DNA from 2 places in the Paenibacillus sp. Mc5Re-14 genome. Region 2 is predicted to be linked to the other one. Evidence: riboswitches for the same ligand, from Rfam matches in the RefSeq annotation. Region 2 holds a riboswitch; the other holds the start of a gene.

Region 1 (6,393 bases), 1.5 Mb from region 2:
ACTCCTTGGTGATATAATGTTTGCCTGTTTCTGATGTAACCAGCCAATTGAGAAATTCCTTTGCCTCCTGCTTCACAGGAGAATTTTTATTGACCACCCAGTTTGAGGACACTCCCACAGCCAGTTTATCTCCAGTAGAGGAATCATTGTCTATGGGGCTTGGAAGAATACCCAAATTCAAGTTAGGATTAATTCCATCTATTTGCGGCTGCGTCCAGTTCCCCTGGTGCATCATAGCGGCCTTGCCTGTCGAAAACAGTGTCACTTGTGTGTTGTAGTCCGTTGTGAGCGGATTGGGGTTTCCATATTTTAAAGTCAGGTCAAGCAACTTCACCCACTGATCGAACACGGGATTACCAGGGATGCGAGCAGTTCCTTTGTTTAAATCCGCAACGTAACTTTCCGGGTTAGACTGTCTGGCAAAGGGGATATTGATAAAATGGTTTCCGAGAACCCACCACTCTGCATAGCCGTTAGCAAAAGGGATAATCCCTGCTGCTTTCAGTCGCTTGGCTGCTTCCTCCAATTCATCTAACGTCTGAGGCAATTTGGTTATACCCGCTTTTTTGAACAAATCCTTGTTGTAGACAAAACCGAATCCCTCCAGGTTCATAGGCTGTCCATAAATCTTACCGTTAACCGTCATCGGCTTACGGGCGAAATCGTCCAAGTCCTTCACCCATGGCTGATCCGACAAATCCTCCAGGTACTCAAACCACGTATCGCGATCTTGGTAACCCTCATTCGTGAAAATGTCCGGCTGATCGCCTGATGCGAACTTAGCCTTCAACGAAGCACCGTAGTCCGTACCCCCACCGACAGATTGGATATCCAGCTTGATCCCAGGGTGCGTTTTTTCATATTCAGCCTTCAGCTTGTTCAACGGTTCCGAAATCTCCACTTTGAATTGATAAATGTGTATCGTTTTGGTCCCACTCTGTTGAGCCTTCGTATTACCACAACCTGCAAGCATACATGTAAGCAGCAACATCAGGGAGATGACAAGCAGCACTGTCTTTTTCATCCGATATCCCTCCCATCAGCCTTTAACCGCTCCGGCCGCAATGCCGGAAACGATGTATTTTTGCATCACCAGAAAAAACACAACGATTGGCGTGATTCCAAGTACCAGTGCGGGCAACGCCAAGTCCCATTGCTTGGTATATTGACCAAACAGCATATAGGTCGCAATCGGAATCGTACGCAGCTCAGGATCATTCAAAATGAGCGAAGGCAGCAAGTAATCATTCCAGATCCATAACGTATTCAAAATAAGTACGGTCACGAACATAGGGAGCAGCAGTGGACAAACGATGCGAAAGAACACCCCGTAACGAGAAGAACCGTCCACTCTCGCCGCCTGCTCAACCTCAATAGGTACCGTTTTAATAAAGCCATGAAACAGAAAAACTGATAACGGCGCTCCAAAACCCAGATAGCACAAAATTAGTCCTGGTATGCTGTTGTTCAGACTCAATACGTTGGACACTTCCATAAGCGGCAACATAATCGATTGAAAAGGCACGACCATCGCAGCCACAAGCAGTCCGAACAGGAACCGATTAAAAAGAGTGTCATGCCGAACCATTTGGTAGGCGGCCATCGAGCTGATCAGCAGCAAAAGCGCATTGCTGACGATGGTGACGATCAGTGAATTCCCGAGTGCTGTGGGAAAGTTTATTTTATTCCAGGCGTTAGCATAGTTTTCAAAACGGAAGGTTGTCGGCCACGAAGCGGAATGGGCCAAAATGTCTCCAAAAGATTTAACGGAGTTCACGAGCAAAAAATAGAACGGAACTAGAAAGATCAACCCAACCACAATAAGCAATATTTCAGCTACCCATGTGCTTAAACGATAGTTCGATGTTTTTTCCATTACATTTCGACCTCCTTTTTCTTCGTGAGACGCACCTGAATGCTGGTAATGATCGCAACGACCACGAAGAAAATCATAGCCTTGGCAGTTCCCAATCCAAGTCGATTATTTGTAAACGCTTCATTATATATGTCCAACGCTACAGACTCAGTCGCCTTGAATGGCCCACCCTTTGTTAAAGCCAAATTCAACTCAAATACTTTAAAGGACCAGGATATCGCTAGGAACAAGCAGACGGTCACTGCTGGCATAATAAGCGGCACCACGATATGACGCAAAATCTGTCTTCGGCTCGCACCGTCAATTTGAGCCGATTCAATAAGGGCGTGCGGGACATTATTTAGAGAGGATATGTAAATAACCATGAGATAACCTGCGTATTGCCAAACAAACACAATGACAGTTCCCCAAAAAGCAGTAGGCCCATCACCCAACCACGGTAGTTTGAAAAAGGATAGCCCTGTCGCCTCTCCCACCGCCGAAAAACCGCGTACAAATATAAATTGCCAGATGAAGCCGAGCAGCAAGCCGCCGATCATATTAGGCATAAAAAATACAGTTCGCAGTGCATTGCGGGTACGCAATGGCTTTGTAAGCGCATAGGCCAGGAAAAAGCCCACCAGGTTCGTTAGAATGACACCACATACGGTAAAACGGACCGTAAACCAAAAAGCATTACGGAAATCTGGATCATCTCTAAAAATATGAATGTAATTCCCTAGCCCGAGCCATCGGACATGTTCAGATACGCCATCCCAGTTCGTCATGGAATAATACAGCCCCAGCAGGAACGGAATGACCATAATTAAGACGAAAAACAACGCCATCGGTCCCACAAATACGAGCTGCTGCAATAATTGCGCGGATTTTCTTTGGCTCATTGCAATCACTCCTTTGTCGTAGATCATGAAGGAAAACGCGCGTAATCCTGACTGTAATCGCTTATTACCCAAAAATGTAAGTTTCGAGTCGTCTGGACACAAAAAAGGCTGTTCCCCCTCCGCTAACGAAAGGAAAACAGCCTTATCATATAAGATTAAAAGGAATGACGATGAATTAGTATTGTGTTCCTGGATAGATTGGGAACTTATCTGTCAACTCGCCAACCGCTTGGCTTGCTTTGGACAATACAGTATCATCTTTTGGATTTTTAAGAGTATCAGCAATGATTTTACCGATTTTAACCATAGCCTCTTCATCCATACCACGAGAAGTTGCAGCAGGTGTACCAATACGGATCCCGCTAGTAACAAACGGACTCGTTGGGTCAAAAGGAATGGCGTTTTTGTTGACCGTGATACCCACGGAATCCAATACATGCTCCGCTTCTTTACCTGTGATATTCAAATTGCGTGTGTCCAACAGCATCAGGTGATTATCCGTACCACCAGATACAATGTTAACCCCCTCTGCCAGCAGTGTTTCAGCCAGCACCTGTGCGTTGCGAACTACGTTTTGCGCATAGGTTTTGAATGATGGCTGGAGCGCTTCACCCAAAGCAACTGCTTTGGATGCGATCACGTGCATCAGTGGTCCTCCTTGAGTACCAGGGAAGATAGCTTTATCAATCGCTTGCGCCCACGCTTTGCGAGTCAGAATTAGACCCCCACGCGGACCACGTAGCGTTTTGTGTGTCGTTGTTGTCACAAATTGGGCATGAGGAACTGGACTAGGGTGAATCCCTGCTGCCACGAGACCTGCGATATGTGCCATATCCACCATGAACAAAGCACCTACATCATTAGCAATGGAAGCAAAAGCTTCAAAATCAATAGTACGCGGATATGCACTTGCACCAGCTACGATCAGACGAGGGCGGTGCTTGAAGGCTGCTTTGCGCACTTCATCGTAGTCGATACGGAAGTTGTCTTCACGTACACCATAAGCAGCAAAGTTATACAACAAACCGGAGGCATTAACCGGGCTTCCGTGTGTTAAATGGCCGCCATGCGCCAGATTCATACCCAGCACAGTATCTCCAGGTTGAAGAGCTGCCAGATATACCGCCATGTTAGCTTGTGCTCCAGAGTGAGGCTGCACGTTCGCATGCTCGGCGCCGAATAATTCTTTGGCGCGGTCACGTGCAATATCTTCGACGATATCTACATGCTCACAGCCACCATAGTAGCGTTTGTTCGGATAACCTTCAGCATATTTATTGGTAAGCACGGAGCCCATGGCTTCCATTACTGCTTCACTGACGATATTCTCGGATGCGATCAGCTCGATATTGTGGCGTTGCCGTTTCAGTTCAAGCCCCATTGCTTCCATCACTGCCGGGTCACTTTTACGCAGATGTTCCATCATGATTGATTACTCCCTCTCCATGGTCAAATTGTTGGGTATACAAGCAAATGCCTGTTCCTCTGTTGGGTACCTCATCATTAATGCAAAAAAGATCAGTACTAACATGCCGACACGACAAATGCTAATCGCAGTTTCCGCCGGCTTCTTGTTCCAGACTGTACACTGCCCGTTGTCCGCCAATAAGTGGAGGACGAGTGAACGCAGCTGTCACACGTGCTTCACCAATCCAGCGAAGGCTTGGGCGAAACGGAACGGCAATTGGGCGCAGATGCATGCCAATCAGCGTTTCGCCGATGTCTATCCCGGCATGAGCCTGCACGTTCGCCGCCAGACATGCATCATCCATAGAGCGATAGGCAACGGTAGCCATAGAGCCCCCTGCTGTACGAACAGGAACAGCCGCAACCTCCATCAGTCCTAATCGCTCCAGTAGAGAACGCTCAACGACCAGTGCTCGGTTTAAGTGCTCACAGCATTGAAACGCCACGCCAAAGCCATACTCTCTGCGAACGGATTCTACTCCAGACAGCACTTGCTGAGCCACATCGAGCGCTCCTGCTGTGCCGATCCGACTTCCAGCCACTTCACTCGTGCTTGCGCCAATAACCAGCAGGCGACCAGCTTTGAGACTGGCCGCTTCCGCAATTTCCCGCACGACAGAAGCGGTCTGTGCTTCGAGTGAAATCTCATGATCCAATTGTTCTACCATTGGAACCTCCTTTGGTTGAACAGCCTCTCAGAGACTAGGCACGGTTTCATGCCCCAAGTTCAACACACTCTCTCCTGATCACAATCTGACTATATTATAGCCGATGTTTCAGATTTCGAGCAGAAAAAATGGAAGAACAAGAAGGCAGCAGAAGATCTGCTGTAGCTTGTATACGAAAAAAGAGCAGTCCACACCTATGTGGAATTGCTCTTTTGCCCAGGCGACCGGCCGTATATCCGATGCTCCATCGTGGTTGATCCCACTTTTGTCGCCAGTTACACCGGATTCTCATTTTTCCACCTTATCTTAACGGATTAACCGTCGAAAATCAACAGATTCCGTACAAAACAGAGGAACGGTGCCGATTTTATTCGGAAGAACCTTTTAGCTTGTCCAACAACTTATGCAAAGCCGTACGGATTTCTGCCGCTGTGACATCGTAGTCCTCACGCGAACCACCAAATGGATCTGAGATATCGAAGCCCGGAATCCGTTGGTGTAATTCAATCATTCGTTCACGCTCCTGCGTCGATAGCTCTTGTCCGAGTGAAGCCATCAACTGCTGTGAAGCATACAAGCCATCTAACTCCTGTACGTCATTCAGCACTGCGTCCCGGTCCTCCACATATTCCTTCAGCGTAAATACTTTGCCTGCCGTTTGGGGGAACCGCTGTACGACATGCTGTTTATGTCCTTGTGTCAAGGTTAAGATCAGATGTGCCCACTCGGCAAGCCCGTCGCTTAAAGGAGTTGAAGTGATCTGATCGGATATATCGTGATCACGCAGAACCGCCTCTGCATGTCGGGATATCGGCGTGCCGTCCATCGCAGCTACTCCAGCGGAACGCACGTCCAGTTCCAGACCATGCTCAGCAGCCAGCTTACGCAGCATTCCCTCAGCCATTGGACTGCGACAGGTGTTCCCTGTGCATACAAATAAAATATTCTTCAACGTCTTCACCCCCCGTATGTTGAAAAAATATATAAACAGAGGATTACTCAAATCCTGTATTTATTTTACACTGTCTACGTTAAAATCAAAACATAAACATAAAGCCGAATGCCAGCAAAATAGCACCGCCCACCGCTTCTCCATAATCCCCAAGATTACGGCTGACCTTGCGCCCCAGTAACAGCCCCAGCATCGCCATCGCTCCCCCGCAAAAACCAAAGGCCAGAACAGTCAGCACCAGGTCACTCTGGAACATTCCCAGTGACACTCCCACAGAAAATGAGTCAATGCTCACCCCAAGCGCAAACAGTAAAAGACCCAAAGGCGACCGATGATCCAATACGTGTACGCCGTCCCCCTTGAAGGAATTATATACCATATGCCCGCCCAAAAGGATGAGTAATCCCCCTGCGAAGTAGGTCGTCACATGGCCTAATAAAGAACTCATATAATGGCCTGTGAACATTCCCAGCAACGGCATCAGGATGTGAAAAAAACCAATCACAGTGCTGATGCGCAGCACGTCTCGCAGGCGTATCCCCTTCATAC
Region 2 (6,393 bases):
ATCCATTAGAAGTTAAAATGAAGGCGATTGAAATGAGAATGGCTGGTATACCAGTCAAAGAAATCATGGAGCAATTAAACATACGAAACAAGACACAAGTGGAAACTTGGATGAGATGGTACCATAGTGGCGAGCAAAACCGTTTAGAGCAGCCTGTAGGTAAACAATACAGCTACGGCAAAGGACCCGAATACACTTCGGAATTAGAGAAGGTCCAAGCTGAGAACAGGTTTTTGAGACAACAACTAGAGTTGCTAAAAAAGTACAGGGTACTGGAGAGGAGGTATCGTCAAAGATCGTAATGGAGTGGATAGAGTCGATCCGAGGGGAAGTGAGTGTGAAGCAAGCTTGTGTATGGATAGGAATCTCTCGCGCCACGTACTATCGCTGGAAGGCGGAGTATGCGAGCAAACTTGAGGACCACTTGGTAGAGAAAATCCGCGAACTCTGTATCCAGCATAAATATCGTTATGGATACCGGAAAATCACCGCCTTGCTTCGGAGGGAGTATACAGTAAACCACAAACGCGTGCAACGGATTATGCAGCGTGAAGGGCTGCAATGTCGTGTCAAAGCGAAGAAACGGAAACCCACTGGGCAACCCATTCATATCGCGGAGCATCTACTAAAGCGACAGTTTGAAGCAGATACGCCTATGCAAAAACTTGTAACGGACATTACGTATTTTCCATTTGGAGGAAGAATGTTGTATCTGTCGAGTATTTTAGACTTGTTTAACGGAGAGATTGTGGCATACAGTATAGCTGACAAGCAGGACACCGCATTTGTGCTCGATACCCTTCGTCAGTTGCCATCTCTACCAGGTGCAATACTTCATAGCGATCAAGGCAGCGTCTACACATCCTTGGCCTACCAGGAAGCTGTAAAAGGAAAAGGCATTACCATGAGCATGTCCCGTAAGGGAACGCCTGCTGATAATGCCCCCATCGAATCGTTTCATTCCACACTAAAGTCTGAAACGTTCTACCTCGAAGGTTTAACCTGTACGACGACGGCAATCGTCGAGCAGACCGTTCGAGAGTACATCCTTTACTATAACTCAATTCGCATTCAAACAAAACTAAACAACCAGTCGCCGGTTCATTTCCGACAACTGGCTGCTTAAACTTGGAAGGTGTTTTGATCCCTGTCTCACAAACGGGGGTCAGTCCCATGTTCGGACTGGTCTTTTATTTACTACTTCGTCGTAATTACGATAGTATCTTCTTTTTGTATCCAATCTACCTTGGCTCCCAGTGTTTCGCTGATGAGCCTCAATGGAAGATAACCAATACCGTTCACCATGAAGGGCGGATTGGTGAGTTCTACAGATTTACCGTTCACTTTTGTTTGGCTGGTTTTGAAATTTATTTCTAGAGAGACGGGATGGTCTCCTGCCTTGGACTGATTCATTTTCGCTATTTTGCTGTTGTAATCATATGTGACCTCTGCTCCTAGTTTGTCAAATACGGAGCGGAGGGGAATAAATGCCTGGCCGTTGCGGGTAATCACACCGTTACTTAGAGGGACAGGTGTACCATTGAGACGGACGAGAATCGGCTTTTGCACAGGAACTGGCGTACTATAAAGAAATTCATAGTCGCCTATACCGAGTTGCGCGTGTTTGTTAACGCCCCACCCCCACAGGTCGCCGTTTGTTTTTTGCATGATGATGTGCCGTGGGCCTGCTTTGATGCTTTGAATATTTTTGGCAAGTAATGTAAAAGAGGCGTTGGATGTTAACTTTTCACCATCAAGAGATGCAACATATACATTACCAGCAGTGGTTAGAGCAAGGATGGATCGTTCAACGAAAAAGGCGTCTTTAACATCCTTTACTTCTGTTAGCAGTACAGGAGTATTATCGTTGTGATAGGTTGTATTATCTAAGGCACCTGTAACGGTAGCCCCCCAGAACCATAGCCGACCTTGCTGATCAATGGCGAGATTGGAATACCTATTGGCCTTGATTGTCTTGATGCCTGATAAGGCATGAATTTGCGATACGGATAGAGTTTCGGACGGAGCTACATTTTTATCAAATTCTTTGGGCCACGTCCACACGGTACCATCCTTTTTTAAAGCTATGTTTTTAGCAATTGCCGTAATATCCTTTAATGATGAAATAGGTTCGAAGCTCTGCAATGCTTTTGTGTTTTTCCATACACTGCCGTCTTTTCTTAGGAATATCCAGCGCTCCTCATTATCCGGTCTTTCCTCATAGTAACTATCTATATGGGCAACCTCGTCGATGCCAGACAGGGGTTGAAAACGACTAAAGATATTTTTATCTCCGAGTTGATCAGCTGAAAATACATTCCCTTCGTTGCTAAGAGCGAGCATATGATCACTCAAACTACTTACAGTTGCGAGGTTCTGTAGTCCTTCCAGAGGAACAAATTTCACGGATTCAGAAATATTGTTTCTAGGCACATACCAAGCAGAGTGGTCTTGCAAGGTAAATACTAGATCGCCTTCGTTGATAATATTAGAGAATGTTTTTACAACGTTCGGCTTGCCCTCTATACGAGTCGGTACGGATTGATTATAGCCCCACAGCCACAAGCTTCCATCGGATTGAATCAGACTTCCGGAATCATAGGAGCGAATATGGGATGTGGAATCATCTCCGGCCGCCCATACACTGGGACTGAGCAGCAATAACGTGATTATACTGAGTAATAGAGTACGTCTTTTCATACGATTTTCCTCATTTCTTGATCAATGTGTATAAGAGAAAAAATGTTCTTAAAGAATATCTCTTATCCATAGACGAAGAAAGTATAGAAAAGTTTTCCATAAGTAATAAATTGCAATAAAATAACCTCCAAACCCAACGATTAAAGATGGGTTTGGAGGTTATTTGTAATCACCAAATAGGCAGAATATTTTGGTTATTACAACTTGCGCACAGTTATAAGCTGATTAATTAGCAATTCGACTGCGCACAGTCAATAAGGTTTGCTCTTTAATTTGTCCGATTTCACGGAGGAGTACGGCTGTTTTGGCTTCGTAGGATTGTTTGACATCCAAGTCCTTGAGCGAGGCAAGGTTAATATCAATGGTAAGCAGGGCCGATTGAGCGGCTGCTTCAAACAAAATCGCGCCGATGCCCAGATCAGAGATCACATTTTTATTGGATATTTCCACAATGTTGTAGGCTTGTGATAGTCCGTCCCGGCATACTTCCAGCAGGCGCATAGGGACCTCAATGGCAGCAATCACCGCTGTTTGTAAGGAATGGGTACGGTGGCGCTTTTCTTCGTCTGTTTCTTTGGGCAAACGCAACGCGGTCATGTACTGTTCAAAGGATTGGATGTCTGCGGCCATCAGTTCCTCACAATGTGTAGACAATCTTTCCATACTGCTAATGACTTGCGCGATTTGTTCACGGAAGTGCGCGTATTTCTCCCCTTGTGAAAGGTTGGCGGTCATGGAGGTCATAGCTGCGCCTAGTGCCGCAGCCAGCGCGGATACACTTCCTCCGCCGGGGGTAGGCGCTGCACTTGCAGCTTCTTTCAGAAAATGTGCGATGGACTGATTCCACGACAGTTCACTCATGAATAAACCACCTCTCTGGAGTAATGTTGCAGACGTATCGCTTTGAGCAAGTTTTTGTACAAAATGGCAGTCGTTAAGGTACCCACACCGCCGGGAACGGGAGAAATGGCATGTACCTTTTCTACAACGTCCGGAGCAGCGTCACCCACGATTTTTCCCTCCAGCGTCTCATTAATTCCTGCATCCACGAGAATCAAACCTGGATGCACCATATCCTGCGTAATCACATCAGGGCATCCAACTGCGACGAAGGCAATGTCTGCATGGTTCAGATGCTCTGCAATATCACGTGTACCTGCATGACAGGCGGTGACGGTGGCATTTTCTCTTTGCAGCATGTGGAAAAGGGGAAGTCCCACCGTCTGCCCAATGCCCACGAGCGTGACATTTTTGCCTGCCAAGGAGTGGCCGTAATGCTTCAACAGTTCAATACAGGCTTGAGGTGTAGCGGGGTACAGCCCTGCGTCACCCGTAACGGTAGCCAGCTTGTTATCAGGTGTAATTCCATCAATATCCTTGTAGGGGGCGATGGATTGTTTAATAACGGAGGCGGAAAGATGTTGAGGAAGCGGGAGTTCCAGCATAATGCCATGTACATGGGATGCATCATTTAGGGTGCCGATCAGGTGCAGAAGCTCGGCTTCGCTTACATGACGATTAAAAGTATGGAGATGAAATGAGATGCCCAGCTTCTCTGCTATTTTTTGCTTGGTCCGTGCATAGTATGCAGATGCCGGATCACCTTCTACCAACAGGGTTGCCAGATGGGGACGGTGTCCTTGCTGTTTCATTTGCTCTACTTGGGAACGGATCGTTGCATACACTTGCTCAGCTGCTTCTTTGGATTTCATAATAATAGCCATAGTCCGAGCCTCCTCTGAATTTATCGCATAATAGAATCAACAGGGTGTCATGGTCTTAAAAAACGAAAAAAAGTATTTGCACAAGGTCGTCAAGACAGACGAATCCTCTGCAAATACTTCTCCCAGGCGAACGGTACGCTTTGTTTGTATGCTCCCTCGTGGTTGATTCCACTGACTTCGCCAGTCACATACAGCGTTATATATCTTACATTTTAACAAAAAAACAGCAGAAAGGAAACCCGCGAACATTTGGCAAACAGGTTTGGTTAATTGTCTATATGACAAATGTCATATGCCCGAACTGACGTTTATGACTACAGCAGATCCAGCGGTCTCCTTATACTGAGCTTAGATCAACATGTACGCCTGACAGGATCAAGGTATGGGCTGCATTTTAAAGGAGGATCATAATGGGTATGACACAACTCCCGTTAGCTCAATTGAAAAAAAATATGGCTCCCTACGAGAAAATAAACACGAAATCCAGCGTTCTGCAACTTATCAATACCTTGGGACCGCTAATCCTATTGTGGTATGCCGCTTATCTTAGCCTGGCGGTTTCTTACTGGATTACGCTTCCAATTACCATTATTGCGGCAGGGTTTGTGGTACGGACGTTTATTATCTTTCATGATTGTGGTCATCAATCTTTTTTCAAAAGTCGCAAGCTGAACGATATTGTGGGAACGATTACAGGGATTATTACGCTCTGCCCTTATCACCAATGGAAAAATAGTCACGCGATCCACCATGCAACCAGCAGTAATCTGGATAAAAGAGGCACAGGTGATATGTGGGTGCTCACGGTAGAAGAGTACACAGCGGCTTCCACATGGACACGGATGGCCTATCGTATATATCGAAATCCTTGGGTTATGTTCGGGCTAGGTCCGATCTATACTTTTTTGATTTCCTATCGGTTTAATGTCAAGACAGCCAAACGTAAGGAAAAAATAAACACTTATGTGACGAATATATCCATCGTTGCATTGTATGCACTGTTATGCTGGGCTATTGGCTGGCAGGCATTCCTTCTGGTACAGACGCCTATCTTTTTTGTTTCTGGTATGTTGGGAATCTGGCTGTTCTATGTGCAACATCAGTTTGAGGATTCGTATTTTGAGCATGATGAAGAGTGGAGTTATATTAATGCGGCCGTAGAAGGCAGTTCTTACTACAAGCTCCCTAAAGTATTGCAATGGATTACGGGCAATATTGGTTTTCATCACGTTCATCACCTGAGCCCGAAAGTACCAAATTACAATTTGGAGAAAGCTCATGAAGCCACACCGTTGCTGCAAAAGGCGACCACGATCACAGTGAGTAGCAGTCTGCAATCTTTGAAATTCCGACTGTGGGATGAAAGTACCAAAACCTTTCTGACCTTTAAACAAGTAAAGCCGCTGCTTAGCAAACGTGTTGGCGCTTCAAAACCCATCCCCACACCTGTTGTAGGCACGGATAGAAAATAGACGTTGTACGGAAATTGGTATGTTAAGATAGGGATATCTAAAGTAGAAAGGGGTGGCAGGATGCAAAAGTGGTATCAGATTTTCCAAAGAAATACGGGACTTAGCCCTTATGTGTGGGTCGTCTTTTACATCCTGCCCTTTTACTATTTTAGCTCTTCATCTACAAGTCATATTATTCTGGGCACCGCGATTATTTTGGTGTTTTTTGCTTGTTATGTACTGGCTTTTGTCTCCCAGGGCTGGCTCATATATTTTTGGACCAGTGTGCAGATTGCTATATCGATTACGATGACGCTGCTATTTAGCTATATGTATTTTTCCATATTTATCGCTTATCTGATCGGTAATATTAAAAGTAAGGCTGCATTTACGACCCTGTATATTATTTTAATGGTTATTACGATTGGATTAATCAATTATGGGTTTGTTTCTCAGAATCCTGTTTTTATTAAGCAGATTCCTTTTATCTTGCTCAATCTGATCGGTGTGATCCTCCT

What was found. Region 2 has a riboswitch for ZMP and ZTP ahead of BN1546_RS06840 (bifunctional 5,10-methylenetetrahydrofolate dehydrogenase/5,10-methenyltetrahydrofolate cyclohydrolase). Riboswitches for the same ligand answer to the same signal wherever they lie in the genome.
Region 1: another riboswitch for ZMP and ZTP. It lies ahead of BN1546_RS13590 (TIGR01440 family protein); the one in region 2 lies ahead of BN1546_RS06840 (bifunctional 5,10-methylenetetrahydrofolate dehydrogenase/5,10-methenyltetrahydrofolate cyclohydrolase).

The regions. Positions count from the first base shown of each region.
Region 1 covers NZ_CVPD01000001.1:2,979,889-2,986,281, reverse strand. Annotated here, with positions in the region: gene BN1546_RS13610 (ABC transporter substrate-binding protein) at 1-1,024, opposite strand, end outside; gene BN1546_RS13605 (carbohydrate ABC transporter permease) at 1,040-1,876, opposite strand; gene BN1546_RS13600 (carbohydrate ABC transporter permease) at 1,876-2,757, opposite strand; gene glyA (serine hydroxymethyltransferase) at 2,933-4,183, opposite strand; gene BN1546_RS13590 (TIGR01440 family protein) at 4,305-4,892, opposite strand; ZMP/ZTP riboswitch at 5,100-5,181, opposite strand; gene BN1546_RS13585 (low molecular weight protein arginine phosphatase) at 5,260-5,844, opposite strand; gene BN1546_RS13580 (manganese efflux pump MntP) at 5,930-6,393, opposite strand, start outside.
Region 2 covers NZ_CVPD01000001.1:1,506,851-1,513,243, reverse strand. Annotated here, with positions in the region: one part of gene BN1546_RS06855 (IS3 family transposase) at 1-255, shown strand, start outside; one part of gene BN1546_RS06855 (IS3 family transposase) at 255-1,126, shown strand; gene BN1546_RS06850 (stalk domain-containing protein) at 1,198-2,700, opposite strand; gene BN1546_RS06845 (cyclodeaminase/cyclohydrolase family protein) at 2,926-3,561, opposite strand; gene BN1546_RS06840 (bifunctional 5,10-methylenetetrahydrofolate dehydrogenase/5,10-methenyltetrahydrofolate cyclohydrolase) at 3,558-4,424, opposite strand; ZMP/ZTP riboswitch at 4,538-4,622, opposite strand; gene BN1546_RS06835 (Delta(5) desaturase DesA) at 4,835-5,896, shown strand; gene BN1546_RS06830 (sensor histidine kinase) at 5,957-6,393, shown strand, end outside.